DNA from 2 places in the Halomonas tibetensis genome. Region 2 is predicted to be linked to the other one. Evidence: predicted binding sites of a transcription regulator. Region 2 holds the regulator's gene; the other holds the start of a gene.
The links. Region 2 encodes FNR, which switches genes on or off when oxygen is low (the NO sensors DNR and NnrR bind a similar motif). Its sites were predicted from a motif close to TTGATNTANATCAA; they were not measured.
Positions count from the first base shown of each region.

Region 1 (7,828 bases), on a different contig from region 2:
GCCCCAACGGTTCATGCCGCAGCGCACCAGGCCCTTGTCCCAGGCCACCTTGCGCAGGTCGGCCACCGCCTGGGTGACGTAGCCGCCACGAGCGGCCAGCGACAGGCTGCGCATGGTGGCGGTGATCCACTGGTGCTCGCTGGAGAGCTGGCCGGAGGGGAAGAAGAACTCCACCGGGCGCTCGACCACCACCCGCTTGCCCGCCAGCACGCCCTCCACGGGCATGAACGACACCAGCAGGTAGACCTTCTTGCGTCCCTCGGCGCCGACGTAGGAGATCTTCTCCGACACGGCTTCCAGGGTGCCTTCAGGGCGCGAGGGAATGCGCACCGTCAGCGGGTTCTCCTCGGGCAACGGCGGCTCTTCCACCGCCTTCTTGACGCTGTAGGAAACAATCTTGGACGTGATCTCGACGGCCATCAGGAGGCTCCTCCGATAAGTGGGTGATTGACGCTCAACGGCAGGTGGAACGGCTTACCACTTGCCATAGGTGCCTTCCTTCAGCGCGTCATAGAGGTTCGCCGCGTTGTGCTCTTCGCCGTCGTAGATGATCTTCTCGTCACCGGCCAGCTCCACGGTCTCGCCGTTCTCCAGTTCGAACACATAGGTGGTGTTCTTCAGGTCGTCCTCGCGAACCAGCACCCCCTGGAAAGCCTCCGGATTGAAGCGGAAGGTGGTGCAGCCCTTGAGCTGGCTCCGGTAGGCGTCCAGGTACAGATCCTTGAACTCCTCGAAGGGAAAATCGGTGGGCACGTTCACCGTCTTGGAAATCGCCGAATCGACCCAGGCCTGGGCGGCGGCCTGCACCGCCACGTGCTGCTTCGGGCTCACCGAATCGGCGGTGATGAAGTAGTCCGGCAGGTCGCTGTCCACGGCGGCAGGGGCGATGAAGTGGCGATAGGCCGCCAGCTCGAAGGAGACCACTTCCACCTGTTCCTTGGTCTTCTTGCCCGCCTGGATCACATTGCGGAAGTAGCGGTGCGAGAACGACGGCTCGATGCCGTTGGAGGCGTTGTTGCCCAGCGACAGCGAGATGGTGCCGGTGGGGGCAATGGAGCTGTGGTGGGTGAAGCGCGCGCCGTGCTCGGCGAGTTGGGCAACCAGCTCCGGCTCCAGCTCGGCGACCTTCTGCATGTAGCGGCTGTAGCGCGCATGCAGGATGCGGCCGGGCAGCTTATCGCCGATCTCGTAGCCGTCCTTCTTGAGTTCGGGCCGCTCGCGCATCATCTTCGGGGTGATCTCGAAGTCCTCCGCCAGCGCCGGGGCCATGCCCTTCTCGCGGGAAAGCTCCAGCGCCTGCTTCCAGCCCTCGATGGCCAGGTTGCGGCTCACCTCCTCGGTGAAGGCCAGCGACTCGGGCGAGCCGTAGGGAATCTTGAGCATGGTCATGGTCGAACCGAGGCCCAGGAAGCCCATCCCGTGGCGGCGCTTGGCCTCGATCTCGCGGCGCTGACCGGAAAGCGGCAGGCCGCTGATCTCCACCACGTTGTCGAGCATGCGGGTGAAGACCGCCACCACCTCGCGGTAGCGCTCCCAGTCGAAGCGCGGCTTCTTGCCGAAGGGGTCGATGACGAAGCGGGTCAGGTTGACCGAGCCCAGCAGGCAGGCGCCTTCCGGGGGCAGCGGCTGCTCGCCGCAGGGGTTGGTGGCGCGGATCTCCTCGCAGAACCAGTTGTTGTTCATCCGGTTGACCTGATCGATCAGGATGAAACCCGGCTCGGCGAAGTCGTAGGTGGAGCTCATGATGGTGTCCCAGAGCTCGCGGGCCTTGATCACCTCGACGATGCGACAGGCCACGCGCCCCTCGGCGTCGACGGTGTAGCCCTCTTCGACTACCGGCCAGTCGCGGTAGATCAGCTCGTTCTGCTCGACGTCGTCCTTCTCGCCGGCGTGCAGCGGGAACGCCAGCGGCCAGTCGGCGTCCTGCTTTACCGCCTCCATGAACTCGTCGGTGATCAGCAGGCTGAGGTTGAACTGGCGCAGGCGGCCCGCCTCGCGCTTGGCCTCGATGAACTGGCGCACGTCGGGATGGCCGACATCGAAGGTGCCCATCTGGGCACCACGGCGCCCACCGGCGGAAGCCACCGTGAAGCACATCTTGTCGTAGATATCCATGAACGCCAGGGGGCCGTTGGTGCCGGCACCGGCGCCGAACACGAAGGCGCCCTTGTGACGCAGGGTAGAAAAGTCATAGCCGATGCCGCAGCCCGCCTTGAGGGTCATGCCGGCATCCACCACGGAGTCGAGGATATCGTGCATGGAATCGCGAATGGTGCGCGACACCGTACAGTTGATCAGGCTCACCGCCGGTTTGAAGGCCTCGGCGCCAGCATTGGACATGATCCGCCCGGCGGGAATGGCGCCGTTCTCCAGCGCCCAGCGGAATTTCGGCAGCCACTCGTCGGCCTTGTCACCCTCCACCACGGCCAGGGCCCGGGCCACCCGCTCCCAGGTAGCGTCCACGTCCTTGTCCACGGGCTTGCCATGACGGTCCTTGAGGCGATACTTGGAGTCCCAGATATCGCGGGACGGCACCTGCAGAGGGACCTCGCTGGATGACTTCACGGCCTTGGTGGAAGTGCTCATGCGAATGACTCCGTAACATACGTTAATCGAAAAAAACTCAGGTCTTGCGTCTCGCCAGCCGCTCCAGGCGAACCAGCAGGTCACCGAAGGGGCCTTGTGCCAACCCCTCCTCGCAACTGTCGAGGAGGTTCTTGACCATCAGGCCCAGCTCGGTGTCGCCCTCGATCAGCAGCCGGCGCTGGAAGAACAGGGCATCGGGATCCTCACGGCGGGTGGCCAGGCAGAGAAACTCACGCCAGCCTCCGCGAATGGTGGCCTCGCCGGGCTGGGTACACACCCTCAGGCGCTCGTTCTCGAGGGTGAGGGTCAGCGTCATGCCCAGATCCTCGACGGCCAAGGTGATACGGCGCCCTGTCAGGGCGTCGAACTCTCCCTCGGCGAGGGGCTCGGCGAAGGTGCGGTTGAGCAGCGGTTCCACCAGGCGACGCTTGACACCGACCGGCACGCGCGGATCGACGGCGCGAATCAGGCGGGCGGGGGCGGGAAGACGCGGCAGGGCCTGTAACGGTAAAGGCAACAACGGCAGGGACATGACAGTTCTCCTGAGAATAACCATGCGGCCGAAGCCGGCGAACCGTTGATCCTATGCCGGTGTTCCCGGGGCTGCACTGACATGCATCATGTCGTCGGACAACCCTCGATCGCTCGCGGCCCGACTACCATATATAGACCATATCTCCTCGGCAAGCCCTATATCTGGTGCAGACGGGGAGCATCATGACCCATTTTCATTTGACACCGAAAGACGCCCGGCCTGGCCCGCCGCAATGCGAGAAAGCCGCTCGCGTCGATGACGGAGCAGCGTCCAATAGAGGCTTGCGGCGGTGCCGCGAGGGGTCCCTAGACGGTGCGGGAGTAGCGGCCCTGGCTCTTCGCCAGGTAGGCGTCGAAAGCCATGGCGGCGTTGCGCATCATCAGCCGACCGCGTGGCAGCACCTCGATTTCGCCCTCACGGATCACCAGCAGGCCGTCTGCGGCCATCTCCTCGAGCTCCTCGAGGACTTCGGCGAAGGTGTCGCGAAAAACGATACCGTGAGCGGCCTCGATAGTGGCGAAGTCGATATGGTTGTGGCACATCAAGGCGTTGATGACGTCGCGGCGCAGGCGATCGTCGTCGCTGAGCCGATAGCCGCGGAATACCGGAAGCTGGCCCTGTTCCAGACGATGCTGGTACTGAGCGGTCTCTTTGACGTTCTGGCTGTAGGTGTCGCCGACCTTGCCGATAGAGGTAATGCCCAGGCCGATCAAATCGCAGTCGGCGTGGGTGGAATAGCCCTGGAAATTGCGCTGCAGGGTGCCGTTCTCCCGGGCCAGGGCGAGCTCGTCGTCGGGCAGGGCAAAGTGGTCCATGCCGATATAGACGTATCCCGCCTCGGTGAGGCGCCGAATGGTCAGCTCGAGCAGCTCCAGCTTGCGCTCCGGCGGCGGCATGTCCTCGGGGCGGATCAACCGCTGAGCCTTGAACAGCTCCGGCAGGTGAGCGTAACTGTAGGTGGCGATGCGGTCCGGCGCCAGATCGATGATCTTGGAGAGGGTAGTGTCGAAGCTGGCCACGGTCTGCAGCGGCAGGCCGTAGATCAGGTCGACGCTCACCGACTGGAAGCCGGCATCCCGGGACGCCTGGACCAGCTCCACCACCTGCTCCTCGCTCTGAAGGCGGTTGACCGCCTTCTGCACCTCGCGGTCGAAGTCCTGCACGCCGAAACTGAGCCGGTTGAACCCCAGGGCGTGAAGCTCGTGGATCTGCTCCGGGGTTACGGTCCGCGGGTCCACCTCCAGGGAGAATTCGCGCTCGGCGGCCTGGGCGAAGTGGAAGGCCTCGTCCAGCGAAGCCATCAACTCGCCGAGCTGGGCGTTGCTCAGGTAGGTGGGCGTCCCGCCGCCCAGGTGCAGCTGGGTCATGCGCCGCGATTCGTCGAACAGCGCCCCCTGTACGCGGATCTCCTGCTTGAGCCACTCCAGATACTCGGCGGCCCGCGCCGTATTGTGGGTGATGATCTTGTTGCAGGCGCAGTAGTAGCAGAGGCTCTCGCAAAAGGGGATATGCACGTAGACCGACAGCGGCTTGGGCGTCTTGGCCCGGTTGCTGCGCTCGGCCGCGGCGCGGTAGTCATCCTCGGCGAAGGCCGCGTGGAACTGGGGCGCCGTGGGATAGGAGGTATAGCGCGGCCCGGGTCGGTCGTACTTCTCTACCAGGGGGCGATCGAACAGCAGGTCGTCTTGCATCGTGAAACAGCCTCTTGAACCGGATGGCGGCGCCGCCGCATGGGGCAGAGTATGCCATTCAGGGCCCGGCGCGTCGGTACCCTTCTCGAGGTAGCTGACCCAGATCAAGCCACTGGGTCACCACGCGTGGATCAGCCGACGGGCGAGAGATGATGACGTGGAGAAGAGCGTCATGCGGCGGCACCTCGGCATTCTCTTTGCACAAGCTTATAACATGTATATAAAATACCACTTAATATCTAGGCCGCCACTCTACGAGGTCTGCCATGAAACATCTGGTCACACGCCTTGCCTGGAGCGGCCTGGCCTACGGCTGTGTCGGCCTGGGTACGGCCGGCCTGGTGGTGCCGCTGCTGCCCACCACGCCCTTCCTGCTGGTAGCGGCCTGGGCGGCGCCCAAGGGCTCGCCGCGACTGGCCCGCTGGCTACATGAACACCCGCGACTGGGGCCGACCCTGCACGCCTGGCGAGAACAGCGGGCGGTGCCGCGTCGAGCCAAGCAACTGGCACTGGTGTTGCTGGTGGCCAGTTGGCTGCTGCTGTGGCTAAGCGGTACAGCGCCGCTCGTGCTGTTCCTGACCGGCGCCCTGTTTATTGGCGTGGCGGCCTTCCTGCTGACGCGACCCGATGCCGCAGGGGACGGCAGCCCGACCAAGGCGAGGTAAAGTGATATAATAAAAGCTTGTTACTATATGAAGTTTGATCAATATCAAGCCAAGAGGCACTAGCCCTCGTATGCACCTGACCCGCTTTACCGACTACTCCCTGCGCGTGCTTATCTATCTGGCAGTGAAAGGAGAGGAGCGCTCCACGATTCAGGAGATCGCCTCCAGCTTCGACGTCTCCCGCAACCACCTGATGAAGGTGGTTCAAGACCTGAGCCACAAGGGCTACATTACCGCGTTCCGCGGCAAGAACGGCGGCCTGCTGCTCAAGAAGCCACCCGAGACTATTCGCCTGGGCAAGCTGGTGCGTGACGCCGAGCATGATCTGCAGCTGGTCGAGTGCTTCGGCGAGGATAACGAGTGCAGGATCACCCCGGCCTGCCGGCTCAAGCCGATCCTGGCCGAGGCGCTGCGCGCCTTCTTGGCCGTGCTCGACAAGTACACCCTGGCCGACATGCTGGGACCGCAGGAAGCGCAGCTGGTCCAGCTGCTCAGGATCGAGCCGTTGACCCGCAGCAAGACCGATACCGCTTCGCCACTGGCCCCCTGACGCCGTCCGGCTTGCACTACCGGGCGCGGTCGGCGATGCTTGAAGATGAATTTCGCCATGACATGGGTCATGGCCTCTCATGGTCGCCTGCGCCATCATGGGACCAGACATCGGAGGCATCGGCGCCATCCGATTTTTTTAACGCCAAAAGATGCATTCTGGAGACATGTTAATGAAGCGACTGGCCATCCTGACCCTGACCGGCACCGCCGCCCTGGCCCTCTCGGCCGCCGTCCAGGCCGAGCCCGACGGTGAAGCCATCTACAATCAGGCCTGCATGGCCTGCCATATGACCGGTGCCGCCGGCGCGCCCATCAAGGGCGACGAGGCGGCCTGGGCGCCGCGTCTTGAGCAGGGCATGGAGACCCTCTATGACCACTCCATCAACGGCTTCCAGGCCATGCCCCCCAAGGGCGGCGCGTTACAGCTCAGCGATGAGGAGGTGAAGGCCGCAGTGGACTTCATGCTCGAACCGCTGCTCTGAGAGCTCGTATCCGCGGCAAGCCTCCTCTCACCGGCGTGAACGATCGCCGGAAATGATATCGCCCCGGCAGCCTGGCTGCCGGGGCGATGTATTGTTAGGGAGGCAACTCTCTCCGGGCGACTCGTCTTCGGAACGGCCCCGAGCTACATGGTTCGCTTGATATGCGCCCGAGCCAGGTCGTTGAGCACCTGGACGTCGATCTGCTCATAGCTGAGCAACCGACCTTCGTGCTCTGCCATGAAGGCTTGGGCTGCCTCCTCGCTGCCAAACGAGGCCAGGGTTGGCCCCATAGCGCCCATCAGCGGCTGCTCGGTCACATAGACCGCCACCTGGGCGGGGATAAAGGCGTCATCCGAGGGGCGCTCCCAGCCGGTGGCACCCATGTCGTGGACATAGGCCTGGCGCAGCTGGGGCACCGAGTCGGGCTGCAGCAGCCACACGAACATGTCCGACGTCGAGCAGAAGGTCAGGAGCCGCCCGTCGCGTAGGCAGGCCTGGGCCTTGGGTCCCGGAAATCCGGCGATGAACATCCCGCACACGGCGCACTCGTCGTCGTCGCGAAAGGGACGCGTCTCGCACGCCGCGACCTCCTTCTCCTCGCCGCCGCAGCCAGCCAGCCCTGCCAGGGTCACGCCGCCCAGCACGATGATGAATTTCCTGCGTGTCAGCATTCGTCGGTTTCCTTGTCAGATTTCACGGCGGCGGAAGATCCACAGCGCCAGGCCCAGCGGTGCCGCCACCCAGGCCAGCAGCGAGCCGATCAGCAGCGCCGGGTGGAAGGCCGCATCGGCGCCGATGGAAGCCAGCCCCGCCTGGGTCCGCGCCGCCTCGAAGAAGGTCAGGTTGACGATGCGGAAGATGTCGGTGGGGTTGAGCAGCAGCAGATAGTGGAAGAGCCCCTCGCTGACCTGACCACCGGTGCCCACCAGCACCCCCAGCAGCGCCAGGTCATAGACGATGACGAAGAAGAACCAGACCACCAGGGCGATACCCGCCGCACGAGACTTCTCCGCCACGCTGACGCTGATCAGGTACGCGAAGCCGATGAAGGCCCAGCCAAGCAGCATCGCCGAGAGGATGAACAGCGCCAGGGCCGCCACCAGCTCACCGAGCTGCTCCACGCTGCCGAAGGCGGCGATAACTGCCCCGGCCACGCCGAAGCCCACCAGGGTGGAGACGCCGAGGATCGCCGCATGGCCCAGGAACTTTCCGGCCAGGATCTCGACCCGGCTCATGGGATAGGTGAGCAGCAGCAGCAGAGTGCCCTGCTCGTCCTCGCCGACGATGCTGTCGTAGGCCAGCATCAGCGCGATCAAC
Region 1 is NZ_JBHRSQ010000009.1:234,374-242,201, reverse strand. It holds gene ACFODV_RS07425 (ribonucleoside-diphosphate reductase) at 1-420, opposite strand, end outside; gene ACFODV_RS07420 (adenosylcobalamin-dependent ribonucleoside-diphosphate reductase) at 475-2,586, opposite strand; gene ubiT (ubiquinone anaerobic biosynthesis accessory factor UbiT) at 2,624-3,118, opposite strand; gene hemN (oxygen-independent coproporphyrinogen III oxidase) at 3,427-4,812, opposite strand; gene ACFODV_RS07405 (YbaN family protein) at 5,079-5,477, shown strand; gene ACFODV_RS07400 (Rrf2 family transcriptional regulator) at 5,548-6,027, shown strand; gene ACFODV_RS07395 (c-type cytochrome) at 6,200-6,511, shown strand; gene ACFODV_RS07390 (nitrous oxide reductase accessory protein NosL) at 6,655-7,182, opposite strand; gene ACFODV_RS07385 (ABC transporter permease subunit) at 7,198-7,828, opposite strand, start outside.
Region 1: ubiT (ubiquinone anaerobic biosynthesis accessory factor UbiT) is a predicted target of FNR. The motif match lies at 3,195-3,208, and genes of this name have one in related genera.

Region 2 (7,828 bases):
GGTCACCCGACGCCTCGGCGAGACCGTCACCGGTGGCAGCCAGAACATCGAGAGCCCGCTGATCGTACGGGTAACCCACGCCGGGCGCGACGCTCGAGTGGCCGCCATCGTCGACCTCACCGACCGCGCCTTCGCCAGCCGTCCACGCCTGGCCCAGATGGCGGCGCGCATGGCGCATCTCTTCGTGTTGCGCCTGCTGGTGGTCACCGTGGTGGTAACGATCACCTGGTGGTTCATCGACCCCGCGCGGATGCCCTGGATCATGCTCTCAGTGCTGGTGGTCACCTGTCCTTGCGCCCTGGCCCTGGCCACCCCGACGGCGCTCACCGCCGGCCACGGCCAGCTGCGTCGCCGCGGAGTGCTGGTGACCCGCGCCGACGCCATCGAGTCGCTCTCCCAGCTCGACCGGGTGATTCTCGACAAGACCGGCACCCTGACCAGCGGCCAGATGACGCTGGTAGAGAGCCGACCGCTGGGTGAGCTCGACGCCGAACACGCCCGCACTCTGGCCGCCGCCCTTGAGGCACGCTCCGAACACCCTATCGCCCGCGCCTTTCATCCCTATCGGCTGGCCACGGTGCGCGCCTCCGAAGTGGTCAGCCGGACCGGTCAGGGGCTTGAGGGCACCCTTGAGGGTCGCCTCTGGCGGCTCGGCAAGCCTGACTTCGCCGCGTCGAAGCATGCACTGGAGGCGCCCGGTGACGGCCAATGGCTGCTGCTCTCCGAGGAGGGCGAGCCGAGGGCCTGGTTCGCTCTGCAGGACCGAGTGCGCGAAGACGCCGCCGACACCGTCGCGGCGCTGAAGGCCCTGGGGCTGGAAGTGGAGCTGCTCTCCGGCGATACTCCCGGCGCGGCGGGTGATCTCGCCCGGCGGCTGGACATTCCCACCTGGTGCGGCGGCGCCAGCCCCGAGGACAAGCTCGCGCGTATCCGCGAGAGCCAGACGGCCGGCGAGAAGGTCGCCATGGTCGGCGACGGCATCAACGATGTGCCGGTGCTAGCCGGCGCCGACGTTGCCATCGCCATGAACGGCGCCACCGACTTGGCCCGCACCAGCGCCGATGCCATCCTGCTGAGCCCGCGCCTGTCACGCATCGTCGAGGCGGTCGAGATCAGCCGCGCCACCCGCCGGGTGATGCGCCAGAACATGATCTGGTCGGTGTGCTACAACTTTACCGCCATGCCCCTTGCCGCCGTGGGCCTGGTCCCGCCTTGGCTGGCGGCCATGGGTATGGCGGGCAGTTCCATGGTGGTGGTGGGCAACGCCCTGCGCCTCAACCGTTTCCGCAGCCGCGCCATGCCCGACACGACGGCACCGCTGCCCTCCCCTGAACCCAGCCGGGTGACCCCATGAGCATTCTCTATCTACTGATCCCGCTGTCGCTGATTCTGCTGGGCCTGGCCGTCTGGGCCTTCTTCTGGGCGGTCAAGAACGACCAGTTCGACGACCTCGAGGGCCCCGCCCACCGCATCCTCTTCGACGAGGACGAGAACGACCTGCCCGCCGACGAGCGCCAGCGCCGCCGCGACGCACGCGAGCGTGCCAAGGCGCAGCGTTCTGACCCCGATGAGCCCGGCTGATGGATCCCACCGGGCTTGGCCTGCCGCCGCTGCTGGCGGCCTTCGTGTTCGGCTTGCTCGGCGGCGCCCACTGCATCGGCATGTGCGGCGGCATCATGAGCGCACTGACCTTTGCGGTGCCCCCCAGCATGCGCTCACCCTCACGCCTGACTGGCCTGCTGCTGGGTTACAACCTGGGACGCATCGTCAGCTACATGCTGGCAGGTGCCCTGGTGGCCGCACTCGGCACCCTGCTCACTCTTACCCCCGGCATGCGGACTGCCCTGCAGGGCTTCGCCGCGCTGATGCTGATCCTGATGGCGCTCTACATCGCCGACTGGTGGAAAGGGCTGCTCAGGGTCGAGGCGGTCGGTAAACGCCTGTGGCGGCACCTGGAGCCGGTGGGTCGGAAGCTGATGCCCGTGGTGAGGATCCCTCAGGCGATCGCGCTGGGAGCCGTGTGGGGCTGGCTGCCCTGCGGGCTGGTCTACTCGATGCTGGCCTGGAGTCTGGCCAGCGCCGACCCGCTCAGGGGGGCGGCGCTGATGGGTGCCTTTGGCCTCGGCACCCTGCCGGCACTGCTCGCCACAGGGCTAGCAGCCCGCCAACTGGGCGGACTGATCCGCCATCCCGCCACACGCACACTGGCGGCAATGTCGATCATCGCTTTCGCCCTGTGGCAGCTGTGGCTGATGCTCCCTACTCAGAGCCAGGGGTAATTCGAGACTATTCCACGCCAGATTGACACAGCTCAACGTCATACACGCCAAGCCGCCCTAGCATGTGATTACATCCACAGCCGGGAGCAGCGTCATGCCCGTGCAGGCGAAACGCAATAATCGCGCCGGGCTATCATCGGCTGCCGGAAGCAGGTCCTCGATGCCGTTCCATAACCACGACGGATCTCACTACCTCACCTCTCCCGATCGCCTCACCTCGGGGTATGGTCCGGCTGCATTAACACGGGCGCTGACCGAGCATCCCGCCGGGGCACCGCTGGCGATTCACGTTCACCTGCCCTTCTGCCGGCAGGCCTGTCGTTTTTGTGCCTCCCTGAGGGTACCTTCTCGGGACAACCGTCAGGCGGAACCTTACCTGACACGCCTAGACCGTGAAATGGTGCTGATCAGCCGCCTGCTGAATGCCCATCCTCCCGTACAGCGCCTGCATTGGGGGGGTGGCGCACCCGCCTTCCTGTCACTGAACCAGATGGGCGACCTCTTCGACCGTCTCGATGCTCGCTTCGGGCTCTCCAACGCCCGTGAGCGCGATTTCAGCATCGAGATTGACCCCCGCGAAGCCAATGTCTTCACCCTGCGCCACCTTCAGGCATTGGGCTTCAACCGCCTGAGCTTGGGTGTTCAGGAGCTTGACCCGCGGGTGCAAAAGGCGATTAACCGGATTCAGCCTCGAGTACTGACCGAGTCGCTGGTGGACGAGGCCGAGCGCCTTGGTTTCCACTCGCTCAACCTGGACCTGATCGTGGGCCTGCCGCTGCAGACGCCCGAGGGTTTCGGCGAGACGCTGGATCAGGTGATCGCCATGGCGCCGGCACGCATTACCCTGCGCCGCTACGCCCACCTGCCTCGGCGCTACCGACCCCAGCGCGAAATCCACACAAAGGATCTGCCCGAAGCGGCGGCCCAGCTGGCGATCATGAGAGAGGCACGCGACCGACTCGCCGCTGCCGGCTATGTGCCTCTCGGGCTCGGTCAGTTTGCCCGCGCGGATGACAGCCTGGCGCTGGCCCTGGAAGAGGGCCGCCTGGCGCGGGACCTGCAGGGCTACACCCCCTACCCTCCAGTTGATCAGATCGGTCTCGGCGTCGCCGCCATCAGTCGGGTCGGCGACACCATTACCCGCAACGCCATGACCCTGACCGACTATGAAACTGCGCTGGACGCAAGCAGATTGCCCGCGGAGGTCGGCCACCGACTGGACGCCACCCAGCGCATGCGACGCGACGCCATAGAATCGCTCGCCTGCCGGCATGAGCTGGACCTCACCGCGCTGTCGAAGGCCCACGGGCGCGACGCCGCCGAGGCCATGGCCCATGCCCTGCAGCGCCTGACCCCGCTCTGCCAGGCGGGGCTGCTGGAGCGCCGCGGCGAGTGCCTGAGGGTGACACCCGAGGGAGTCTGTTCCCTGGCCCGCCTCCTCGACGTCTTCGCCTCCCGGGCCTCACCGATGTCGTGAGCCGTCGGTCTTACTGACCTACCTCCTTGGAGGTGGTTTGCCCTGCCCGTAGAATCCTCCATACTGTCCGCCATGATCACGATCAAGGAGAAGGCGGCCATGCCTGATAGCCTGACCGGACGGCGGCGCTCCGTGCTGCATGAAACTCGCTGCCAGACCTGCAGTCTGAGCTCGCTGTGCCTGCCACTGGCACTCGAAATTCAGGACATGGATCAGTTCGACGCCATCATTCGTCGGCGCGCACCTCTCAAGAAGGGCGAGACTCTCTTTCGCCAGGACAGCCCGTTCACCAGCGTCTATGCGGTACGTTCGGGCAGCCTTAAACAAGTGACCACCGAGGGTAGCGGCGACGACCAGCTCACCAACTTCTATCTGCCCAGCGAGCTGGCGGGCCTGGACGGCATCGACGAGGACCACTACCCCGGAACAGTGATAGCGCTGGAAACCACCACCGTCTGCGAGATTCCCTTCGACCGGCTGGATCAGCTATCGGAGTCTCTGCCCGAGCTACGCGGCCAGCTCTACAAGAGCATGAGCAAGGAGTTGCGCGCAGACCGCCGCATGATGCGCCTGCTGTCACGCAAGACCGCCGACCAGCGACTCGCCAGCTTCTTCGCGGGACTTTCCGACCGTTTTCGCCGACGCGGTTACTCCCCCTACAGCTTCCGCCTCTCCATGTCGCGGGCCGACATCGGCAACTATCTGGGACTGGCCGTGGAGACCGTCAGTCGAATTCTCGGTCGGTTCCAGAGCCAGGGCCTAGTTGAGGTCTCTGGCCGCGAAGTACACATCCTCGATCTGGAATCCCTTATTCTGGTTGCCGAGGAAGAAGGGGCAAAATAGCGCTTACGACTCGTTGAGGAGATCGATCCTGCTGGCCAACACTCGCGCCTGCTTCTCTTCCAGCCCGGCGAAGTCGAACAGCTCGCGGTCGGCAAGCTGCGACGGGGCCACATTGGTTACCGCCTTGAACATGCTCTCCAGACGGCCGGGGTGTTTACCTTCCCAATCGGCGAGCATTTCCTTGACCACCTGACGTTGAAGGTTGGGCTGGGAGCCGCAAAGATTGCAGGGAATGATTGGAAATTCCATCAGCCGCGCATACTCGGCGATATCGGCCTCCCGGCAATAGGCCAGCGGGCGGATCAGAATGTTCTTGCCATCGTCGGCAAGCAGCTTGGGTGGCATAGCCTTGAGGCTGCCAGCGAAAAACAGATTGAGGAACAGCGTCTCGAGGATATCTTCGCGATGGTGACCCAGGGCAACCTTGGTGGCGCCGATCTCTTCCGCAAAACCATATAGAGAGCCGCGTCGCAGCCTCGAGCAGAGTGCGCAGGTGGTCCTGCCCTCTGGAGTCTTCTCCTTGACCACCGAGTAGGTATCACGCTCGAGGATGCGATACTCGACGCCGATGGACGCCAGGTACTCCGGTAACACGTGCTCGGGAAAACCCGGCTGCTTCTGGTCGAGGTTAACCGCCACCAGCGAGAAATCGATCGGGGCGTTGCGCTGCAGGCTGCGCAGGATCGACAGCATCGTATAGCTGTCCTTGCCACCGGACAGGCACACCATCACGCGATCGCCCTCATGGATCATCCCGTAGTCGATGATCGCATTGCCCGTCTGGCGCCGAAGGCGCTTCTTCAGCTTGTCAAACTCACGCTTGCCGCGGACATCGAGTGCATCAAGAGTCGGCGAAGGAGCTTCCTGAAACGTGTGGGCGGCCGCAGAGGCGGTCTTCTGACGATCACGGGGATCGAATATCGAGGCGTCGTGCATGGTCGGTAAGCGCTGCCAGTGCGAGCAAAAATAACGGGGGGCCTATCCTACCATCGCCGACGCCATCAGGCGACGCCGCCCTACCCTTCAAGAATAGCGATTCAGGAATAGCGACCCAGGGCGCTGGACTGGTGTTCAAGGCGCAGAAAGATCAGGGCCGTGGTCACCGCATCCCCCAGGGCGGTGTGACGCCCCATCAGCGGCACGTCCAGCAGTTCGGCCACCTTTTCGAAGCGCGGCGCGGCTTCCACCTCCGGATGGCGGCGGCGCAGGCGCCTCAAGTAGCTTTGAGCCACGTCGATGGTGGCGTTGGGCAGGTCGAAGCCGAAGCGCGGCCGCAGCTCGCGATTGAGAATCGCCAGATCAAAACCCAGGTGCCAGCCCAGCAGGGGACGGTTGCCGACGAAATCAAGCAGGCGCTCCAGGGCATCCTCAACGGCCAGGCCGCCGCTTAGATCCATACCTTGCAGACCCTGGCTGCGAACCAATTCGGCAGAAGGGCTCGCGGAGCACGTCAGGCGCAGGTCCAGGGATTCGCTAGTCAGCACCCGCTCCCCACGCACCTTGACGGCAGCAATAGAGGCCAACTGAGGGCTGCGGCTACCTACCCCGATGACCCGGATATCGATGACCACCATCTCGTCACCCGTGTAAGGATGAAAGAGCCAGGCGTAGTCACCGTTGGCGTGTCGTCGTCGGTCGGCGGCACGCCGCAGGACCTTGATCATGGTGGAGCTCCCTGTGTCTTCGTTTTTTCTTCGCAAATCGCCGTTCCTTCGGGGGTCACCTGACCATCACGAATACTCTAGATGAAAGCGATGCGATAGCCGCTGCTTAAGATCCTTGACGATGTGCAGCGCTTCTCGCAGCAGATCGCGCTCCAGCGACGAGAGTTCCTGAACCACTACGCGGTCGGGCTGGCGCTCGTCGCCGCCGCTGTCTAGGTGTTCAAGCTGCTGCTTGAGGCGCATTTCGGTGAACAGCGACAGGGCTTCGCCCAGATCCTCCGCGAACCGCGGCTCCAACCGGCCATCCGCCGCCAGAGCATCCAGGCGCTCCAGGGTGGAAGTAGGACGAATGCCCCGCTCTAACGCCATTACCCTCACCCCGTGAACGATGGGAAAGATACCGCCCTTCTTGATGTCGATACCGTGCTGAGGGCGCTTGAGCGAACCAAACAGGGTGAGCGGGGTGGAGAATCGCAGGATGGTACGAGCGAAGTAGGAGAGCAACAGCTCGTCGCCAGCGCAGCGTTCGAACAGCTCGTCGCGCACGCGGTCGAGTAAAGCCGGATTGCCTGCCACCGCGTGGGAGTCGAGCATGATGGCCAGCTTCATCAAGCTGTCACCGTCACGCTTACTGGCCCAACTGGCAATGCGCTCACGCCACTGGGTCACGGTACCGACCCACTCGGGGTTGGAGACCATGATGTTGCCCGGACAGGGCGGGTAACCCAGCTCGATCAGCGTCTCGGTGAGGCGCTGCATCTGCTCCCCGCAGTCTGGCCAGTCCAGGTCGTCGGCCAGGATCAGACCGTTGTCCTGATCCGTCTTGAGGATCTGCTCGCCGCGCCCTTCGCTGCCCATGACCATCAGGCAGCTGTCTGCGTGGTAACGCTCATCGACCTGAAACCCCCAGGCCTTGCTCATGATACGACCGTTGAGCGCCGCCAGCAGGCCCATGGCAAAGCGAAGTTTGACCCCCTGGGCCATCAAGGCCTTGACCAGTTCCGGCGTGCGGCGGCTGGCGGCAGCCAATGCCTCGAGGCTCTCGGCCTGCTCTACCTGCAGGCTGACCACGTAGCTGCGGCTCGAGAAGTAGCTGAGTACGTCAGTTAGTTCAACGACGCCCATCACTACCTCTTTATCCAGCACCACCACACGCTCCACCTTATGGCGGGTCATCACCACCAGTGCCTCGAACAGATACTGCCCCGGCCCTACCGTGATCAGCTCGTTGCGGCCCAGCCCGTCCAGGGCACTGTCGCGATCACGGCCTTCCACCACCAGAGCGTTGAGCAGGTCGGTCTTGGTAATCATGCCAGGGCCGGCATCCCCCTTCACCAGCATGCTGTCGGCATGGCGCTCGTTGATGGTAGTCACGGCCTCAGCGATGGTAGTGGCGGCCGGCACAATCAGCGGCTCACGCATGCACTCATCGACCCGAGCCAGCATGAATCCAGCCATGGTGACCCCCCCCTCTGCGCGCTGCTCGGTCAGCAGGCGCGCCTTGTGAGCGAGGGTCTGGCGAAAGAACTCAGAAAAGGGCGGGTAGTCGTTGCAGAGTTCGAGGA
Region 2 is NZ_JBHRSQ010000007.1:246,494-254,321, reverse strand. It holds gene ACFODV_RS03990 (heavy metal translocating P-type ATPase) at 1-1,354, shown strand, start outside; gene ccoS (cbb3-type cytochrome oxidase assembly protein CcoS) at 1,351-1,581, shown strand; gene ACFODV_RS03980 (sulfite exporter TauE/SafE family protein) at 1,581-2,279, shown strand; gene hemN (oxygen-independent coproporphyrinogen III oxidase) at 2,440-3,756, shown strand; gene fnr (fumarate/nitrate reduction transcriptional regulator Fnr) at 3,856-4,599, shown strand; gene ttcA (tRNA 2-thiocytidine(32) synthetase TtcA) at 4,603-5,535, opposite strand; gene ACFODV_RS03960 (3'-5' exonuclease) at 5,637-6,263, opposite strand; gene ACFODV_RS03955 (putative nucleotidyltransferase substrate binding domain-containing protein) at 6,330-7,828, opposite strand, start outside.